DNA from 4 places in the Streptomyces sp. SUK 48 genome. Region 4 is predicted to be linked to each of the others. Evidence: riboswitches for the same ligand, from Rfam matches in the RefSeq annotation. Region 4 holds a riboswitch; each other region holds the start of a gene.

Evidence for each region. A riboswitch is a leader RNA that binds a small molecule or an ion and turns the genes downstream of it on or off. The one in region 4 is predicted to bind cyclic di-AMP.
Region 1: linked by a shared signal. The riboswitch ahead of GHR20_RS09570 (M23 family metallopeptidase) and the one ahead of GHR20_RS19310 (M23 family metallopeptidase) in region 4 are both predicted to bind cyclic di-AMP.
Region 2: linked by a shared signal. The riboswitch ahead of GHR20_RS21505 (transglycosylase family protein) and the one ahead of GHR20_RS19310 (M23 family metallopeptidase) in region 4 are both predicted to bind cyclic di-AMP.
Region 3: linked by a shared signal. The riboswitch ahead of GHR20_RS15485 (transglycosylase SLT domain-containing protein) and the one ahead of GHR20_RS19310 (M23 family metallopeptidase) in region 4 are both predicted to bind cyclic di-AMP.

What each region holds. Positions count from the first base shown of each region.
Region 1 covers NZ_CP045740.1:2,292,414-2,296,616, reverse strand. Annotated here, with positions in the region: partial or broken gene GHR20_RS09575 (pitrilysin family protein) at 1-1,291, shown strand, start outside; cyclic di-AMP (ydaO/yuaA leader) riboswitch at 1,514-1,672, shown strand; gene GHR20_RS09570 (M23 family metallopeptidase) at 1,686-2,429, shown strand; gene GHR20_RS09565 (GntR family transcriptional regulator) at 2,714-3,400, shown strand; gene GHR20_RS09560 (HPr family phosphocarrier protein) at 3,615-3,896, opposite strand; partial or broken gene GHR20_RS09555 (GNAT family N-acetyltransferase) at 4,042-4,203, shown strand, end outside.
Region 2 covers NZ_CP045740.1:4,909,556-4,913,758, forward strand. Annotated here, with positions in the region: gene GHR20_RS21495 (DUF899 family protein) at 1-158, opposite strand, end outside; gene GHR20_RS21500 (transglycosylase family protein) at 430-1,575, shown strand; cyclic di-AMP (ydaO/yuaA leader) riboswitch at 1,753-1,922, shown strand; gene GHR20_RS21505 (transglycosylase family protein) at 1,927-2,643, shown strand; gene eno (phosphopyruvate hydratase) at 3,304-4,203, shown strand, end outside.
Region 3 covers NZ_CP045740.1:3,613,002-3,617,204, reverse strand. Annotated here, with positions in the region: gene GHR20_RS15495 (FAD-dependent oxidoreductase) at 1-498, shown strand, start outside; gene GHR20_RS15490 (HAD family hydrolase) at 749-1,561, shown strand; gene GHR20_RS15485 (transglycosylase SLT domain-containing protein) at 1,610-2,095, opposite strand; cyclic di-AMP (ydaO/yuaA leader) riboswitch at 2,099-2,316, opposite strand; gene GHR20_RS15480 (polyprenyl synthetase family protein) at 2,851-3,861, shown strand; gene GHR20_RS15475 (sigma-E factor regulatory protein RseB domain-containing protein) at 4,190-4,203, shown strand, end outside.
Region 4 covers NZ_CP045740.1:4,438,811-4,443,013, forward strand. Annotated here, with positions in the region: gene lspA (signal peptidase II) at 330-860, shown strand; gene GHR20_RS19300 (dihydrofolate reductase family protein) at 893-2,065, shown strand; tRNA gene GHR20_RS19305 (tRNA-Met) at 2,130-2,203, shown strand; cyclic di-AMP (ydaO/yuaA leader) riboswitch at 2,503-2,673, shown strand; gene GHR20_RS19310 (M23 family metallopeptidase) at 2,681-3,736, shown strand; gene GHR20_RS19315 (aldo/keto reductase) at 3,816-4,203, shown strand, end outside.

The sequences.
Region 1 (4,203 bases), 2.1 Mb from region 4:
CGGCCTGACCGTGCTGCGCTGCCACCGTCCCGGCCAGCAGGTCGTGGCCGTCGAGGTGCTCCTGGACGCCCCGCTGGACGCCGAGCCGGCCGGCCTGGACGGCGTCGCCACCCTCATGGCGCGCGCCTTCTCCGAGGGCACCGACAAGCACTCCGCCGAGGAGTTCGCCGCCGAGCTGGAGCGCGCGGGTGCCACCCTGGACGCCCACGCCGACCACCCCGGCGTCCGGATCAGCCTGGAGGTCCCCGCCTCGCGGCTGGCCAAGGGCCTCGGCCTGGCCGCCGACGCGCTGCGCGCCCCCGCCTTCGCCGAGAGCGAGATCGAGCGGCTGGTCCGCAACCGCCTGGACGAGATCCCGCACGAACTGGCCAGCCCCGCCCGGCGCGCCGCCAAGGAGCTCTCCAAGGAGCTGTTCCCGGCGACCGCCCGCATGTCCCGGCCGCGCCAGGGCACCGAGGAGACCGTCGAGAAGATCGACGCGGCCGCCGTCCGCGCGTTCTACGACCGCCATGTACGCCCCGCCACCGCCACCGCGGTCGTGGTCGGTGACCTCACCGGCATCGACCTGGACGCGCTGCTCGGCGAGACCCTGGGCGCCTGGACCGGCACCCCGGGCGAGCCGCGCCCGGTGCCCGCGGTGACGGCCGACGACACCGGGCGTGTCGTCATCGTGGACCGGCCCGGTGCCGTCCAGACGCAGCTGCTCATCGGCCGGGTCGGCTCGGACCGGCACGACCGGGTGTGGCCCGCCCAGGTGCTCGGCACCTACTGCCTCGGCGGCACCCTCACCTCCCGCCTGGACCGCGTCCTGCGCGAGGAGAAGGGCTACACCTACGGTGTGCGCTCGTTCGGCCAGGTGCTCCGCTCCGGACCCGACGGCAACGGCGCCTCCATGCTGGCCATCAGCGGCTCCGTGGACACCCCCAACACCGGCCCCGCGCTGGACGATCTGTGGAAGGTGCTGCGCACCCTCGCGGCGGAGGGCCTGACCGACGCCGAGCGGGACGTGGCCGTGCAGAACCTCGTCGGGGTCGCGCCGCTGAAGTACGAGACCGCGGCGGCCGTCGCGGCCACGCTCGCCGACCAGGTGGAGCAGCACCTGTCCGACGACTTCCAGGCGACGCTCTACCGGCAGTTGGCCGCGACGGGCACCGTGGAGGCCACCGCGGCGGTCGTCAACGCCTTCCCGGTGGACCGCCTGGTGGCGGTCCTCGTGGGTGACGCGTCGGAGATCAAGGCGCCGGTCGAGGCGCTGGGCATCGGCGAGGTCACCGTGGTGGCCGCCGAGTAACCGCGGGCGCCCGCTGCCCGCTTACGGGGGCCCTGACGGCCTACGGGTCGTCAGGGCCCCCTTTGTTCCACTCTCCTCCCGAGATGTCCCTATTGGGACGGAGGTTGCCCGTCTGCCCTGTGGGATGCGCTACAAAAGCCGCGTTCTGTTTGGGGATTGGGAGCCGGTCCGCTTAGCGTCGTCCGGGTTGTCCGTCGGGCAGTGCGCCGCAGCCGCGGCACCGGACAGCCATCGCCGAGTCCCCGAGGCGCGAGCCAGGGGAGCCGGGGACCCACACGTCCCTGGGGTGAATCGGGCGTCCGTGCGCGAGCGCGGGGCCCGTAGGAGACCTTCCTGCTCCGAACCCGTCAGCTAACCCGGTAGGCGAGAGGGAAGGAAAGGAACAGCCACGCACATGGCGTTCATATGCGCCACCGGGAAGCACCGCAAGCCCGGCCGGGTCAAGCGCACCACCGCCCAGGCGGCCGGTATCGCGGCCCTGACGACCACCGGTGTCATCGGCACCCTCGCCGCGTCCCCGGCGCTCGCCGCCGAGCACACCGTCGAGCAGACCGGTCTCACCCCGGTGCTCAGCGCGAGCGACGACCTCGCCGCGCACATCGACGCCCAGGCCGTCGCCCAGCAGCGGATCGCCGAGCACGAGGCGGCCGAGAAGGCCGCCGCGGTGCGCGCGAAGGAGGCCCGCGCGGCCAAGGCCCGCGCCGCCCGCGAGGCCGAGCGCAAGCGGCTGAACGCCTTCGTGGCCCCGATCGCGCACTCCTACGTGTCGACCGGCTACCAGGCCAGCAGCTCTCTGTGGTCGTCCGGCTCCCACACCGGCATCGACTTCCACGCCATGACCGGCACCTCCGTGCACGCGGTCGGCGCCGGCACCGTCGTCTCCACCGGCTGGGGCGGCGCGTACGGCAACCAGATCGTGCTCCGCATGGCCGACGGCATGTACACCCAGTACGGCCATCTGTCGTCCATCGGTGTCACGGTGGGCCAGCAGGTCGCCGCAGGCGAGCAGATCGGCCTGTCCGGCGCGACCGGCAACGTCACCGGCCCGCATCTGCACTTCGAGGCGCGCACCAGCCCCGACTACGGCTCCGACGTCGACCCCCTCGCCTACCTCCGCGGCCACGGCGTGAACGTCTGACCCCTGCGGCCACGGTGTGAACGTCTGACCTCCGCGGCCGCGGTGTGAACGTCCGACCCTCGCGGCCACGGCGCGAACGTCCGGCCCACCCGCACGGCATCGAAAACCCCGGCCCACCCGGCCGGGGTTTTCGCCATTCCCCGGCGCTTCTCGCCGGAGCCTGTCCAAAAAATATCCATGATTCGGGGCCCGCCATCGGAAATTCCGGCCCGGTGGAATAGAGTCACGGAAAACACGCGTCCGTCGTCGGTGTCGTGTCGCGGGTATTAAGGCGGAGGTCGGTCATGCGTATTCCGGCGCAATCGGTGTGCACGGCGATCCGGGACGACATCGTCGCCGGCTCCCTCGAACGCGGTGGCCGCCTCACCGAGGAGGTGCTCGCCCGCCGCTACGGCGTCTCCCGGGTCCCCGTGCGCGAGGCCCTGCGCACCCTGGAGGCGGAGGGCTTCGTGGTGACCCGCCGGCACGCGGGGGCCTGCGTGGCCGAGCCGACCGAGCAGGAGGCCGCCGACCTGCTGGAGATGCGCCTGCTCCTGGAGCCGCTCGGCGCCGCGCGGGCCGCCCGGCGCCGTACCGAGGCCCATCTGAAGGTGCTGCGCGGCCTGGTCCGGCTGGGCCAGGAACGCGCCAGGCGGGGCGGCGGCGAGGATCTGCGCGCCCTGGACGGCTGGTTCCACGAGACGCTGGCCCAGTCCTGCGGCAGCCCCTCGCTGACCTCGACACTCCTCCAGCTGCGCCACAAGATCGCCTGGATGTACACGGTGGACACGCCCCCCGACATGGTCGGCACCTGGGCGGAGCACGGCGCGATCGTGGACGCGGTGGCCCGCGGCGACGGCGAGCGCGCCCGCGCGGTGACCGCGCTGCACACCGAGCGGGCGACGGCGGCGTACCGGCTGCGGGTCCCCGGCACCGCGGCGCGGACGCGGACTTCGCAACATGCCGTAAACATGTCCGGCGCGGGGAATTAACACGGGTGCCGTATACAAAGTGGGTGGGATATTCGGGAGCCGGGTATTTCCGGGTGTCCTGAATTCCCATGAGTGGACCATGACGAATGCCGCCCATGGCCAATGCGGTGGCGCTCCGAAAACACGGAAGCCGTGCCACCCGCTGGGGATGGCACGGCTTCTCGAAATCCCGCACGGACCGTTCCGGGTCCGCCCGGACGGTCCCGGGTCCCGCTCAGACCGTCTCGGGCAGTTCTTCCAGGCCCTCGGCGACCAGCTTCGCCAGCCGGTCCAGGGCGGCGTCCGCGCCCTCGGCGTCGGAGGCGAGCACGATCTCCTCGCCGCCCTGGGCGCCCAGGCCCAGAACGCCCAGCATGGAGGCCGCGTTGACCGGGGTGCCACCGGCCTTGCAGATCGTCACCGGGATGCCTGCGGCCGTGGCGGCCCGGACGAAGAGGGAGGCGGGGCGGGCGTGAAGACCCTCGGCCCAGCCGACGTTGACGCGGCGCTCAGCCATGTGTTGCTGCCCTTCACTGTTCAGGGTTGTCTAGACCAGTGTTCCATATCGTGACGCGTGCCAGAAGAGGGGCTGCGCACCCCCTCCGTCGTGCTCCACAGAGTGCCCCGCGCCGTTGTCGTACGCGAGCCGTACGCTGGGCCCCATGCGAACCTCGGCGGAACCGCAGAGCCGGTACGAGTACCCCGCGCACTGGGAGGCGGACGTGGTGCTGCGGGACGGGGGGACCGCCCGCATCCGGCCCATCACCGTCGACGACGCCGACCGCCTGGTCCACTTCTACGAGCAGGTCTCGGACGAGTCCAAG
Region 2 (4,203 bases), 470 kb from region 4:
AGGAACACGTAGTCGTCGACCTCGGCCCCCGGTGGCAGCGACCGGCGCAGGGCCGCGACCCGTTCGCGCTCGCGCATCAGCTCGATCTCGGCGCGGCGCAGCTCCTCGCGGGCGGCGAGGTACTCCGCGGACTCACCGTGCAACCGGGTGTGCCGCATCTTGTGTCCTCCTGGGTGAACAGCCCCCCGGAATCGGGTCGGTTCCATGGTTCCGTGAGCCCCGCGCCCCGGGGGCGAGGCGCCGCCGTGCCCGACGGGTGAAACGGGACGTGACGGAGCGGAGGGGCGGACGTTCAGTTCTGTGATCTTCGCGTTATCCGCGCGGCATGAACTTGTGACAAGTGATCGTGTGCCGCTACCTTCACCCCTCAGCGCGGCGACCGGCACCACCCGCCGCGCCGGTCCCCGCCGTCGCACGAAAGGCTTCCGCATGATTTCCGGGAACGGTCGTCACCGCCGCCCCCGTCAGGCTCCGGCCCTCCTCGTCGCGGCCGGTGTGACCGGCTCCGCCATCGCCATCCCGCTGCTCGGCGCCGCAAGCGCCCACGCGGCCGACGGCACCACCTGGGACAAGGTCGCCAACTGCGAGAGCGGCGGCGCCTGGAGCGCCGACCCCGGCAACGGGTACTACGGCGGCCTCCAGATATCCCAGGACGACTGGGTCGCCCACGGCGGCACGCAGTACGCCTCCTCCGCCGACCAGGCCAGCCGCTCGCAGCAGATCGCCGTGGCCGAGAAGATCCTCAAGGACAAGGGCACCTCGCCCTGGGCCACCTGCGCCCTGCTGTCCGGACTGACCTCGAACTCCGGTTCCGTGAGCGTCGACCCGGGCGTCGGCGGCGGCGGCAGCGGCGGCAGCGGCCAGGACGGCGGCACGACCGACCCGTCCGGCCTGCCCGACTCCTCCACCCCGGCCGGCACCCAGAGCGGCGACCAGAACGGCAATGGCGACGGCACCGCAACCGGCACGGGCTCCGGCAAGGACTCCGGCTCCGGGAAGGGCTCCACCGACCCGTCCGGCTCCGCCGGCCCCTCCACCTCGCCGAGCCACGGCTCCGGCAAGCAGAGCGGCAAGCACGCGAGCCCGAAGCCGGGCAAGCACACCGGCACCTCCGGCACCGGCACCTCCGGCACCGGCACGCCCACCCCGGACCCGTCCGACCCGGCCTCGTCCGATCCCTCCGTGCCGGGCACGCCGTCCACGCCCGCCGACGGCTCCGCGACGCCCGCGCCGTCCACCGGCACCCCGGACAACCCCCGGCAGACCGTCGGCTCTTGGAACCTAGTCGACACCGGGGCCCTCACCGGCGGACGCCACCGCGGCGGCGACGCGGACGAAAGCACGGCAAACGGGCAGAACGACTCCGCCTCCGGCCGGCACGCCTCCCGCGAGCCGGGCAGCTACACCGTCCGCGAGGGCGACTCGCTGAGCGCCATCGCCGACTCCCTTGACGTGCACGGCGGATGGCACACGCTCTACTCCGTGAACAAGAAGGTCGTGGGCGCCGACCCGAATCACATCACCGCCGGTCAGACCCTGAAAGTCAGTGACGAAACGGGCGCGGACCAGGGCTAGTTGACGCCCCACTTGATCGGTAAATGTCCGATTTGGTGAAAGTGTGGGATGAGTCTCAGAAGCCTTGATCGTCTTTGAAATTCCGCGGATCACGTGGCTACGGTCGAGGCCGCTCGTCACCACGAGCCCCGGCGGCCGCAACGCCGAATCCTGCCAGCGGCTGCCCGGGAACAGTCGTCGCGTCATGCGCCGCAGGCAGGAGCGGGGGACCCAAGGTAAGTGCCGGGCCCGGCAGTTGATGCCGGACCGGCTTGGGGTGAAGCCACGCCTCCACGGGGAGGGGTGGCCGGGCAACTCAACCGGCCCGAACCCGACAGCTCACCTCGCAGGCGTCGGTGAGGGGATCGTTCCATGCTGTTTTCCGGCAAGGGCAAGCACCGTCGTCCGTCCAAGGCCGTCCGCGTCGTCACGCTCGCCGGTGTCACCGGTGCCGCTGTCGCCGCCCCGCTGATGGCCACCGGCACCGCCTCCGCCGCCACCGACTCCCAGTGGGACGCGGTCGCGCAGTGCGAGTCCGGCGGCAACTGGTCCATCAACACCGGCAACGGTTACTACGGCGGTATCCAGTTCTCCGCCTCGACCTGGGCCGCGTACGGCGGCACCGCCTACGCGTCGAGCGCCGACCAGGCCACCAAGTCGCAGCAGATCGCCATCGGCGAGAAGGTTCTCGCCGCGCAGGGCAAGGGTGCCTGGCCGGTCTGCGGCAAGGGTCTGAGCAGCACCCCGAACGGCGGCTCCGCCGGGGCGAGCACCCCGTCGGACAGCACCGCCACCCGCTCCACGGACGAGCAGGCCGCCACGCGCTCCACGCAGCGCACCACCCCGGCGCCGTCCAAGTCCACGAGCACCTCCTCCGGCTCGTCCGCGAGCAAGACCGTCACCACCCCGACCGGCAAGAAGGTCAAGAAGGGTGACGGCGAGTACAAGGTGGTCAAGGGCGACACCCTCAGCTCCATCGCGACCGCGCACCACGTGGCCGGCGGCTGGAAGAAGCTGTTCGACCTGAACAAGGACATCGTGGACAACGCCGACCTGATCTACCCGGGCCAGCAGCTCCACCTGAAGTAGTCCGACCCAAGGGGGTACGGCCTCCGGTGCCGTACCCCAAGGGTCCGCCCGTCCCCGAGGGTCCGCCCGTCCCCGAGGGTCCGCCCGTCCCCGAGGGTCCGCCCGTCCCGAGGGTCCGCCCGTCCCCGAGGGTCCGCCCGTCCCCGAGGGTCCGCCCGTCCCCGAGGGTCCGCCCGTCCCCAAGGGTCCGCCCGTCCCCAAGGGTCCGCCCGTCCCCAAGAGGCCGCCCCGCCCCCAAGGGCCCACCCCCCAAGGGCCCACCCGTCCCCACGGGTGCGGGAGCCTCCCCCGAGGCGCCCGCGGACCCCTCCGCGACGAGCCCCGAGAACCCGGCCCCCGGCGACCGGCCCCCAACGGCCCAGGGGCCCGCATCCCCCCACGGTTCTCCCGGGGCACCCGCCCCCAAGCACCCCACCCCGGCGCGCTTTCCCCCGTTCGCGCCGGGGTGGGGTCTTGTGTTTTCCCGGACTTCAGCGGGGTCTCATCCGCCAACCCCTTTGTTCCGGTGCTGAACAATGGGTACCGTCTGCATGTCCCCGTCGCCCACCAGACGGTCGGTCGGTGGCCGGCGACCCCGGGACGGTTAGGCTCTAGTCGCAAGGCGCAGCCGCACGGCCGCCGCCCCGCACTTCCAGCGTCACATCCAAGAAGGAGATGCTCGTGCCGTCCATCGACGTCGTCGTAGCCCGGGAAATCCTGGACTCCCGAGGCAACCCCACGGTCGAGGTCGAGGTCGGCCTCGACGACGGCAGCACCGGTCGTGCCGCCGTCCCGTCCGGCGCCTCCACCGGCGCCTTCGAGGCCATCGAGCTTCGCGACGGTGACCCCAACCGCTACCTGGGCAAGGGTGTCGAGAAGGCCGTCCTCGCCGTCATCGAGCAGATCGGCCCGGAGCTGGTCGGCTACGACGCCACCGAGCAGCGCCTGATCGACCAGGCCATGTTCGACCTGGACGCCACCGACAACAAGGGCTCGCTGGGCGCCAACGCCATCCTCGGCGTCTCCCTGGCCGTCGCGCACGCCGCCTCCGAGGCGTCGGACCTGCCGCTCTTCCGCTACCTGGGCGGCCCCAACGCGCACCTGCTGCCGGTGCCGATGATGAACATCCTGAACGGCGGCTCGCACGCCGACTCGAACGTGGACATCCAGGAGTTCATGATCGCCCCGATCGGCGCGGAGTCCTTCTCCGAGGCGCTGCGCTGGGGTGCCGAGGTCTACCACACCCTCAAGAAGGTCCTGAAGAACAAGGGCCTGGCCACCGGTCTCGGCGACGAGGGCGGCTTCGCCCCGAACCTCGGCTCCAACCGCGAGGCCCTGGACCTGATCCTCGAGGCCATCAAGGAAGCCGGCTACACGCCCGGCGAGCAGATCGCCCTCGCCCTCGACGTCGCCGCCTCCGAGTTCTACAAGGACGGCACGTACCTCTTCGAGGGCAAGGAGCGCTCCGCCGCCGAGATGACGGAGTACTACGAGGAGCTGGTGGCGGCCTACCCGCTGGTCTCCCTCGAGGACCCGCTGTTCGAGGACGACTGGAGCGGCTGGAAGGTCCTCACCGACCGC
Region 3 (4,203 bases), 830 kb from region 4:
CGGGCCTGGTCGCTGTGGGCGTTCAGCTACTGCCCGCACCCCTACCGCTTCCTGCCCGAGCCCACCCGGCACTTCCTGGTGCGCCGGGTGCTCGGCCCGCTCGGCGCCTGGTGGCTGCGGGAGCGGTTCGAGGGCGCCGTACAGGTGACGGAGGTCGAGCGGGTGCTGGGCGCGGCGGCGCGGGACGGCGGCCCGGTGCTGACCGTGCGCACCCACGGCGGCCGCACGGAGGCCCTCACCGCCGACCATGTGATCGCCGCGACCGGGTACCGCGTGGACATCGCCGCGATGGACTTCCTCGGCCCCAGCCTGCGCACCCACCTCGCCACCAGCCGCGGCGCCCCGCGCCTCGGCGCCGGCTACGTCTCCTCGGTCCCCGGCCTCTACTTCACGGGCCTGCCGGCCGCCTCCTCCTACGGCCCGGTGATGCGCTTCGTGTGCGGCACGGAATTCGCCTCGCCGCGGCTGGCGGGGCATCTGGCGGGGGCGCACGGGTGAGCGCGGGGGCCGGGGGGCGCGGGGGCGCGGGGGCCGGGGGCGGGGGCGCCGGACCGAGGGTGCGCGGGTGAGCGCCGGGCAGGGAGCCGCCGTACCCCCTCTGCCACCCTTCCTCCCCGTCGTCCCCCGCCCCATCAGGACGCCGCCCAAGCCCACTTGAAGCCGGCCCCCGCGCAAGTCCGGGCGATGACACGGGAGTCGGGGGAGGACGCGAGGGGCTGCGGAGGGGGCGGGTCCGTATTCTCGGATCATGGTTGCCTCCCCCGCGTACGCACTGATCGCCACCGACCTGGACGGGACGCTGCTGCGCGGCGACGACACCGTCTCCGAGCGTTCGCTGGCCGCGCTCGCGCGGGCGGAGCGGGCCGGGGCCCGGCATCTGGTGGTCACCGGCCGCCCGGCCCCCAGAGTCCGCCCCCTCCTGACCGCCCTCGGCAGTACCGGGCTCGCGGTGTGCGGGCAGGGCGCACAGGTCTACGACGCCGGGTCCGGCCGCATGCTGTGGTCGGTCCGGCTGGACCGGGAGCTCGCCGAGACCGCGCTCGGCAAGATCGAGGCCGAGGTGGGCCCGGTGTTCGCGGCCGTCGACCAGGACGGCACGGACGGGCTCACCCTGACCGAACCCGGATACCGGATGCCCCACCCGACCCTGCCCGCGGTCGGCGTGGCCCGGCGCGACGACCTGTGGCGGGCACCGATCAGCAAGGTGCTGCTGCGCCACGCCACCCTGTCCGACGACGAGTTGGCGGCGGTCGCCCGCTCGGTGGTGGACTCGCTGGCCACGGTCACCATGTCGGGACCCGGCACCGTGGAGCTCCAGCCCTGCGGGGTGACCAAGGCGACCGGGCTCGCGCTGGCCGCCGAGCGGCTCGGGGTCCCGGCGGAACGCGCCCTCGCCTTCGGTGACATGCCCAACGACATCCCGATGTTCCGCTGGGCGGCGCACGGCGTCGCGATGGCGAACGCCCACCCCGAGCTGAAGGCGGTCGCCGACGAGGTCACGACCGCGAACGAGGACGACGGCATCGCCGTCGTCCTCGAACGGCTGTTCCCGGCCGGATGACCGGGAACAGCGGTGGTGCCACGGGCCGCCGCGACGGCCCGGCGCCGGTCAGTAGGCGCCGTTGACGTTGTCGATCGAGCCGTACCGCGCGGCCGCGTAGTTGCAGGCGGCGGTGATGTTCGCGACCGGGTCGTAGATGTTGAACGACGTTCCGGCCACGTGGTACGCGTTGAAGGTCGGGTCGATCACCTGGAGCAGACCCTTGGACGGTATGCCCTTGGCCGCGTTGGAGTCCCACAGGTTGATGGCGTTCGGGTTGCCCGAGGACTCACGGATGATGTTGCGGTGGATGCCGTTGTAGGTGCCCGGGATGTGCTTCTCGGCCATGATCGCGAGGGACTCGCGGATCCAGCCGTCGAGGTTGTTCGGGTACCCGGCGGGCGTGGTGGCGGCCGAGGTCGTGCCGGTGGTGGCGGACGCGGTCGCCGCGCCCACGAGCGGCATGGCGAGCACGGCCGCGCCGGTGCCGGCGACGGCGATCAGGCGGACGAGACGGTTGGCGCGGGTGCGGCGCGGCTGAACGGCAGCAGACATGGGGACGTTCCTCTCCTACGCCTGCGAGGTGAGCTGTCGGGTTCGGGCGGGGAGGTGCCCGGTCGCGCCCCGTGAGAGGCGCGGCTTTACCCCAAGCCGTTCCGTGCGAACACGCGGTGCGGCGCGCTGTGTCACGCGCCGCACCCCGTGAGTCGTCCGGTCCGGCGACTTACCTGGGTCCCCCGCTCCTGCCGTACGAATGAGTTCGTCGATGGGTGTACGGGCGGCGGCAGGATGAGGCGTCCGCCCGATGGGTCGGGAACGTATGCGAGAGCACATGCCGGGAACAAGCTCTGAATTGTTATATCGCGGCATTTGGCCTTGATCATCAGCCTATGGGGTACTTGATCCTTTGCGAATGCCAATACTCAACTCGCTTACGCCGCACGGCGGGAAGGGGTGTCGAAGGGTTACCGGCGGGAAGGCGGTCAGGTGACCCACTTCACGAAATGGCAAACTGTGGAAAATCGGGCATGGGGGATTCGTCCCCCCGGCGGAGTCGGGTCGGTACTCCTTTCATCTCCGGGATCGTGATGAAGTTCCCGATTACCTGTTAAGTCGATAAATGTCCGTTGTCATCATCCGAGCGGGGGTATGCCGGTCATGACCCGATACCGCCCGGGCTGGACGGGTGGGCGCAGGGTGGGCGCTATCGGTGATCGAAACCGGACCGGATACGCTGACTTGAGTGATGGCAGCGACCTATCGACAAACCGCGTAATCGCCAGCAGACACCAGCAGACAGGAGACCCCTCGTGACCGTCGTCGGGCCGTTCGGGCTGAGCGTGCGGGACCAGGCTCTCGAAGCCGATGTCCAGGCCGGATTGGCGGCTGTCGAGGAGGGCCTGCTAGAGGCCACCAAGAGCGAGGTCCCGTTCATCACGGGGGCCGCCCAGCACCTCGTACGGGCCGGCGGGAAGCGCTTCCGGCCGCTGCTCGTGATGCTCGCGGCGCAGTTCGGCGACCCCTACGCGCCCGGTGTGGTGCCCTCGGCCGTGGTCGTGGAGCTGACCCATCTGGCCACGCTCTACCACGACGACGTCATGGACGAGGCCGCCGTACGCCGGGGCGTGGACAGCGCCAACACCCGCTGGGGCAACTCCGTCGCGGTCCTCACCGGCGACTTCCTCTTCGCCCGCGCCTCCCAGATCCTCGCCGACCTCGGCCCCGAGGCGGTCCGGGTCCAGGCCCTCGCGTTCGAACGCCTGGTCACCGGCCAGATCCTGGAGACCGCCGGACCGACCGACGGCCGCGACCCGGTCGAGCACTACCTGGACGTCCTCGGCGGCAAGACCGGCTCGCTGGTCGCGGTGTCCTGCCGGTTCGGCGCGATGATGTCCGGCGCCGACGAGACGGTCGTGGACGTGCTCACCCAGTACGGCGAGCGGCTCGGCGTGGCCTTCCAGCTCGCCGACGACTACCTGGACATCGCCTCCGACTCCCAGGAGTCCGGCAAGACCCCCGGCACCGATCTGCGCGAGGGCATCCCGACGCTGCCCGTGCTGCGGCTGCGCGAGCGGGCCGCCCGGCTCGGCCTGCCCGAGGACCTCGCCCTGTGCGAGCTGCTGGACTCCGACCTCAGCGACGACGCCCGGCACGCCGAGGCGCTGGCCGCGCTGCGCGCCCACCCGGCCCTGGAGCAGGCCCGCCGGGACACCGTGCGGTACGCGGAGGAGGCGCGCGCCGCGCTCGCCCCGCTGCGGGAGTGCGACGCCAAGGTGGCGCTGACGGAGCTGTGCGACGCGGTGGTGCACCGGGCCGGATGACCGGCCCGTCCCGGCCTGGGACGACCACCCGTTCGGCGTCCACCAGGTGGCCGTACCCCGGGTTCCGGCCGCATGCTGCCCTGGGGACGAGTTCGAGCCCCAGGACGAGTTCGAGCCCAGGGACGAGTTCGAGCCCCCTAGGGGTGCCCCCTACGTGTCATACCGCAGTCGTACGCCGAGTTGGCTCCGAGGGCTGACGCTTCCGCACCGCGGATTTGGTCGTATGGACACCACGGACATCACCACTCCTCACCGATTCGGGTGAGAATGGCGGCTCGGGTGGACCAGCGTGAGGGCAGCCGCCGCCGACGACGGAGGTAAGGCACACATGGCACCGTACGA
Region 4 (4,203 bases):
TCTCTTCAAGAAATCGTCAAGAAGATCCGAGCAGCCGTCGGTGAACACCTCGCTTTCCTTGTTTTCCAGCCGGAATGTGACCGGCGAGTGGAGATTCAGCGCTGTGCGTCTCTCTGTGCGTGCCACGGTCAGCTAACGAGCCTCTCGGGAGCTGGGGTGTGGGGCATTCGGGTGCTTCTATAGCTCGAAAGCGGGGTTCGGCGGTCCTATGACAGCAACTGGCGAAAATACGAATGCGGTTTTCGCGGGCCGGGGAACGGGCCATGGAACACGGTGACGTCCCGCCGGCCGGCCCGTACGCTGGGCGGGAGTCGGGGAGGAGTACGCGGGTGACGCTGAGCGAGTCGAACGGCACCGGGAGCGGGACGCGGCGGGTGCGGACGCTGTGGCTGGTGGCCGCCGTCGCCTACGCCGTCGATCTGGGGAGCAAGCTCGCGGTGGTCGCGGGCCTGGAGGGCCGGAGTCCCGTGCCGGTGCTCGGGTCCTGGCTGGAGCTGCGGGTGCAGCGCAATCCCGGCGCCGCCTTCGGCATGGGCAGCGCGACGACCATCGTGTTCACCCTGATCGCGCTCGCCGTGGCCGCCGTCATCGTGCGGGTGTCCCGCAAGCTGACCAGCACGCCCTGGGCGATCGCCCTCGGGCTGCTGCTGGGCGGCGCGGTCGGCAATCTGACCGACCGGCTCTTCCGCGCGCCGGGCGGCCTGCGCGGCGCGGTGGTCGACTTCGTCGCGGTGCGCGACTTCAGCGTCATGAACCTCGCCGACTGGGCGATCACCTGCGGCGGTGTACTGATCGTCGTCCTGTCCTTCACCGGGCGGGAACCGGGCGACGCCCGCCGTCCCCGGGAGCAGGCCGGCTGACCCGGAGCCGCACACTGGAGCCGATGAGCACCATGAGCACGATGAGCGCCGAGCGAGCCCTCCCCGAGTCCGCGCCGTACCCGTACGTGCTGCTGTCCGCCGCCGTCTCCCTCGACGGCTGCCTGGACGACACCGGCCCGGAGCGGCTGCTGCTGTCCGGACCGGCCGACTTCGACCGGGTCGACGCGGTACGGGCCTCCGCCGACGCCCTGCTGATCGGCGCCGGCACCCTGCGCGCCGACAACCCCCGCCTCCTGGTCGGCTCCGCCGAGCGGCGCGCGGCGCGGCTCGCGCGGGGCAAACCGGAGTACCCGCTGAAGGTCACCGTCACGGGCAGTGGCGATCTCGACCCCGGGGCCCGCTTCTGGCACACCGGCGGCGACAGACTCGTCTACACGACCGACCGGGGCGCGGCGCGGGCCGCCCGGCTGCTCGGCGGTGCCGCCGAGGTCGTCGCGCTCGGCCCGGAGCTGGACTGGCGGGCCCTGCTCGGGCATCTGCGCACGGAGCGCGGGGTGCGCCGGCTGATGGTGGAGGGCGGCGCGGCCGTGCACACCCAGCTCCTCCAGCAGGGTCTCGCCGACGAGCTGCACCTGGCCCTCGCCCCGCTGATCGTGGGCGACCCGGCCGCCCCGCGGCTGTTCGGGCCCGGCCGCTACCAGGAGGGGCGGCTGCGGCTCGTCGAGTCCCGCCGGATCGAGGACGTGGTCCTGGCGCGCTACGAGCCCACCGCGCCCGGCACCGGCCCGGTGCCCACCGCCGCCGACCGGCACTGGCTGCGCACCGCCTGCGAGCTGGCCGCGCTGTGCCCGCCCTCGGAGACGGCCTTCAGCGTCGGCGCGGTCGTGGTCGCCGCCGACGGCACCGAGCTGGCCCGCGGCCACTCCCGGGAGGGCACGGACCCGGTGGCGCACGCGGAGGAGGCGGCGCTCGCCAGGACCGACCCCGCCGACCCCCGGCTGCCCGGCGCCACCGTCTACAGCAGCCTGGAGCCCTGCGCCCGCCGCGCCTCCCGGCCCGCGCCCTGCGCCGAGCTGATCCTGCGGGCGGGGGTGCGCCGGGTGGTCACCGCCTGGCGCGAGCCGGACACGTTCGTGGTGGCGGCCGATGGCACGGGAGTGCTGACCGGCGCGGGCGCCGACGTCGTCCTCCTGCCCGAGTACGAGGCCCTGGCCCAGGCCCCGAACCGGCATCTGCGGGGCTGATCCGGGGGCCTGTCCCAACCGATGTGCTTTCCGCCCCTGGGATGGCGTACAGTAGAGACATCGCCGCGGGGTGGAGCAGCTCGGTAGCTCGCTGGGCTCATAACCCAGAGGTCGCAGGTTCAAATCCTGTCCCCGCTACTGATATCTCAGGGCCGGAATCCAGTTGACGGATTCCGGCCCTGAGTGTTTTCCGGAGCCCGGATACGGGGGTTACCCGTAGTGACCGTTCGACCGCCCTGCGCATAACGTCTGAGTCACCATCAAAAACCGGATGACTGCTGAACGCCGGTCAACTCGCCCGGTTCGGCGGCCTGCTGGGGGATACGTCCATGGCCTGAAGCGTTAATGATCAAGCCGAACGGCTTGGAAAGTTCCCCCGGGTCTATTAACGTTCGATAACGCAGCGCGGTCGTCCCAGCCGTCACCCGCGACGGCTCCGCGCGCACGCGCCGAATCCCGCAAGGGAACCGGGGAACCACCACCTTGGGGTGAATCACGCGAAAACCGTCACGGACCGCACGCCGGTCCGCGAGCGGTATACGCGCGTAGGAGACCTTCCTGCTCCGAACCCGTCAGCTAACCCGGTAGGCGGAGGAAGGAAAGGAGCACGCCCCCGTGGCGTCCAACCGGCCTGCCCCAGAATCCCCGTTCGTGCCCGCTCAGCGCGAGCCCGAGTCGTTCGGCCCCGGCCCCGGCCTCGACGACGACGGCCCCTGGGAGGAGTGGAACCCGACCGAGGAGACCGTCGCCCCGGTCCGCGGCCGCCACCGCGTCGCCAAGCAGCGCGGCGGCTTCGCCCGCAGCTCCACCGTCCTCGGCGTCGGCGTGATCGCCGCCGTCGGCGCGGGCGGCATCGCCAGCGCCAACACCGGCAAGCCGCCGGTCTCCATCTCGATGCCGGACATGCCGAACGTCTCGGTGCCGCAGCTGTCCACCGTCGAGCACTTCTTCGGCGACGACTCCACGGACGGGCCCAAGGCCGAGACCGCCACCGCGCTCACCGATCTCGGGCACACCACCGAGGGTGTCAGGGACAGCGGCGCCGGCGAGGCCCTGCGCAACCGGATCATGGCCCAGGCCGAGCAGCAGCAGGGCCAGGCCGACAGCAAGGCCACCGCCGCGAGGGTCGCCGCCGCCCAGCAGCAGAGCGACGCCGTGGCCGCCAAGGCGGAGCAGGAGGCCGCCGGCAAGGCCGCCGCCGCCAAGGAGAAGGCGGAGGCCGCCGCCAAGAAGGCGGCCGAGGCCAAGCGGCTGGCCGAGCTGGCCAAGCAGTACACGCTGCCCGTCGTCTCGTACACGATCACCGGCACCTTCGGGCAGCCCGGCGCCATGTGGTCCTCCGGCTACCACACCGGCCTCGACTTCGCGGCCCCCACCGGCACCCTGATCAAGGCCGTGCACGGCGGCACCGTCACCCAGGCCGGCTGGGCCGGCGCCTACGGCTACCGCACCGTCCTCACCCTGGACGACGGCACCGAGCTGTGGTTCTGCCACCAGTCCTCGATCAATGTCTCGGCCGGCCAGAAGGTCACCACCGGCGAGGTCATCGGCCGCGTCGGCGCCACCGGCAATGTCACCGGTCCGCATCTGCACCTGGAGGTCCACCCGAACGGGCAGGCCACCGCCGTCGACCCCGCGCCCTGGCTGCGCGACAAGGGCCTCAACCCCTGACGGAACCCGCGCGCGATCCGCGCGGATCTCCCCACCGGCGGCGGAATGCGATCATCCGCCGCCGGTGTTGATGTGAAGCATGACTTCTCTGCGCACACTGGGCTCCTCCGACCTCGAGGTCTTCCCGCTCTGCCTGGGCGGCAACGTCTTCGGCTGGACCGCCGACGAGCAGACCTCCTTCGCCGTCCTGGACGCGTACACGGCCGCGGGCGGCAACTTCATCGACACCGCCGACTCCTACAGCGCCTGGGTCGAGGGCCACCAGGGCGGCGAGTCCGAGACCGTCATCGGCAAGTGGGTCAAGGCCCGCGGCAACCGCTCCGACGTCGTCATCGCCACCAAGGTCAGCCAGCACCCGCAGTACAAGGGCCTGTCCGCGGCCACCATCCGGGCCGCCGCCGACGCCTCCCTGGCCCGCCTGGGCACCGACCACATCGACCTCTACTACACCCACTTCGACCAGCCCG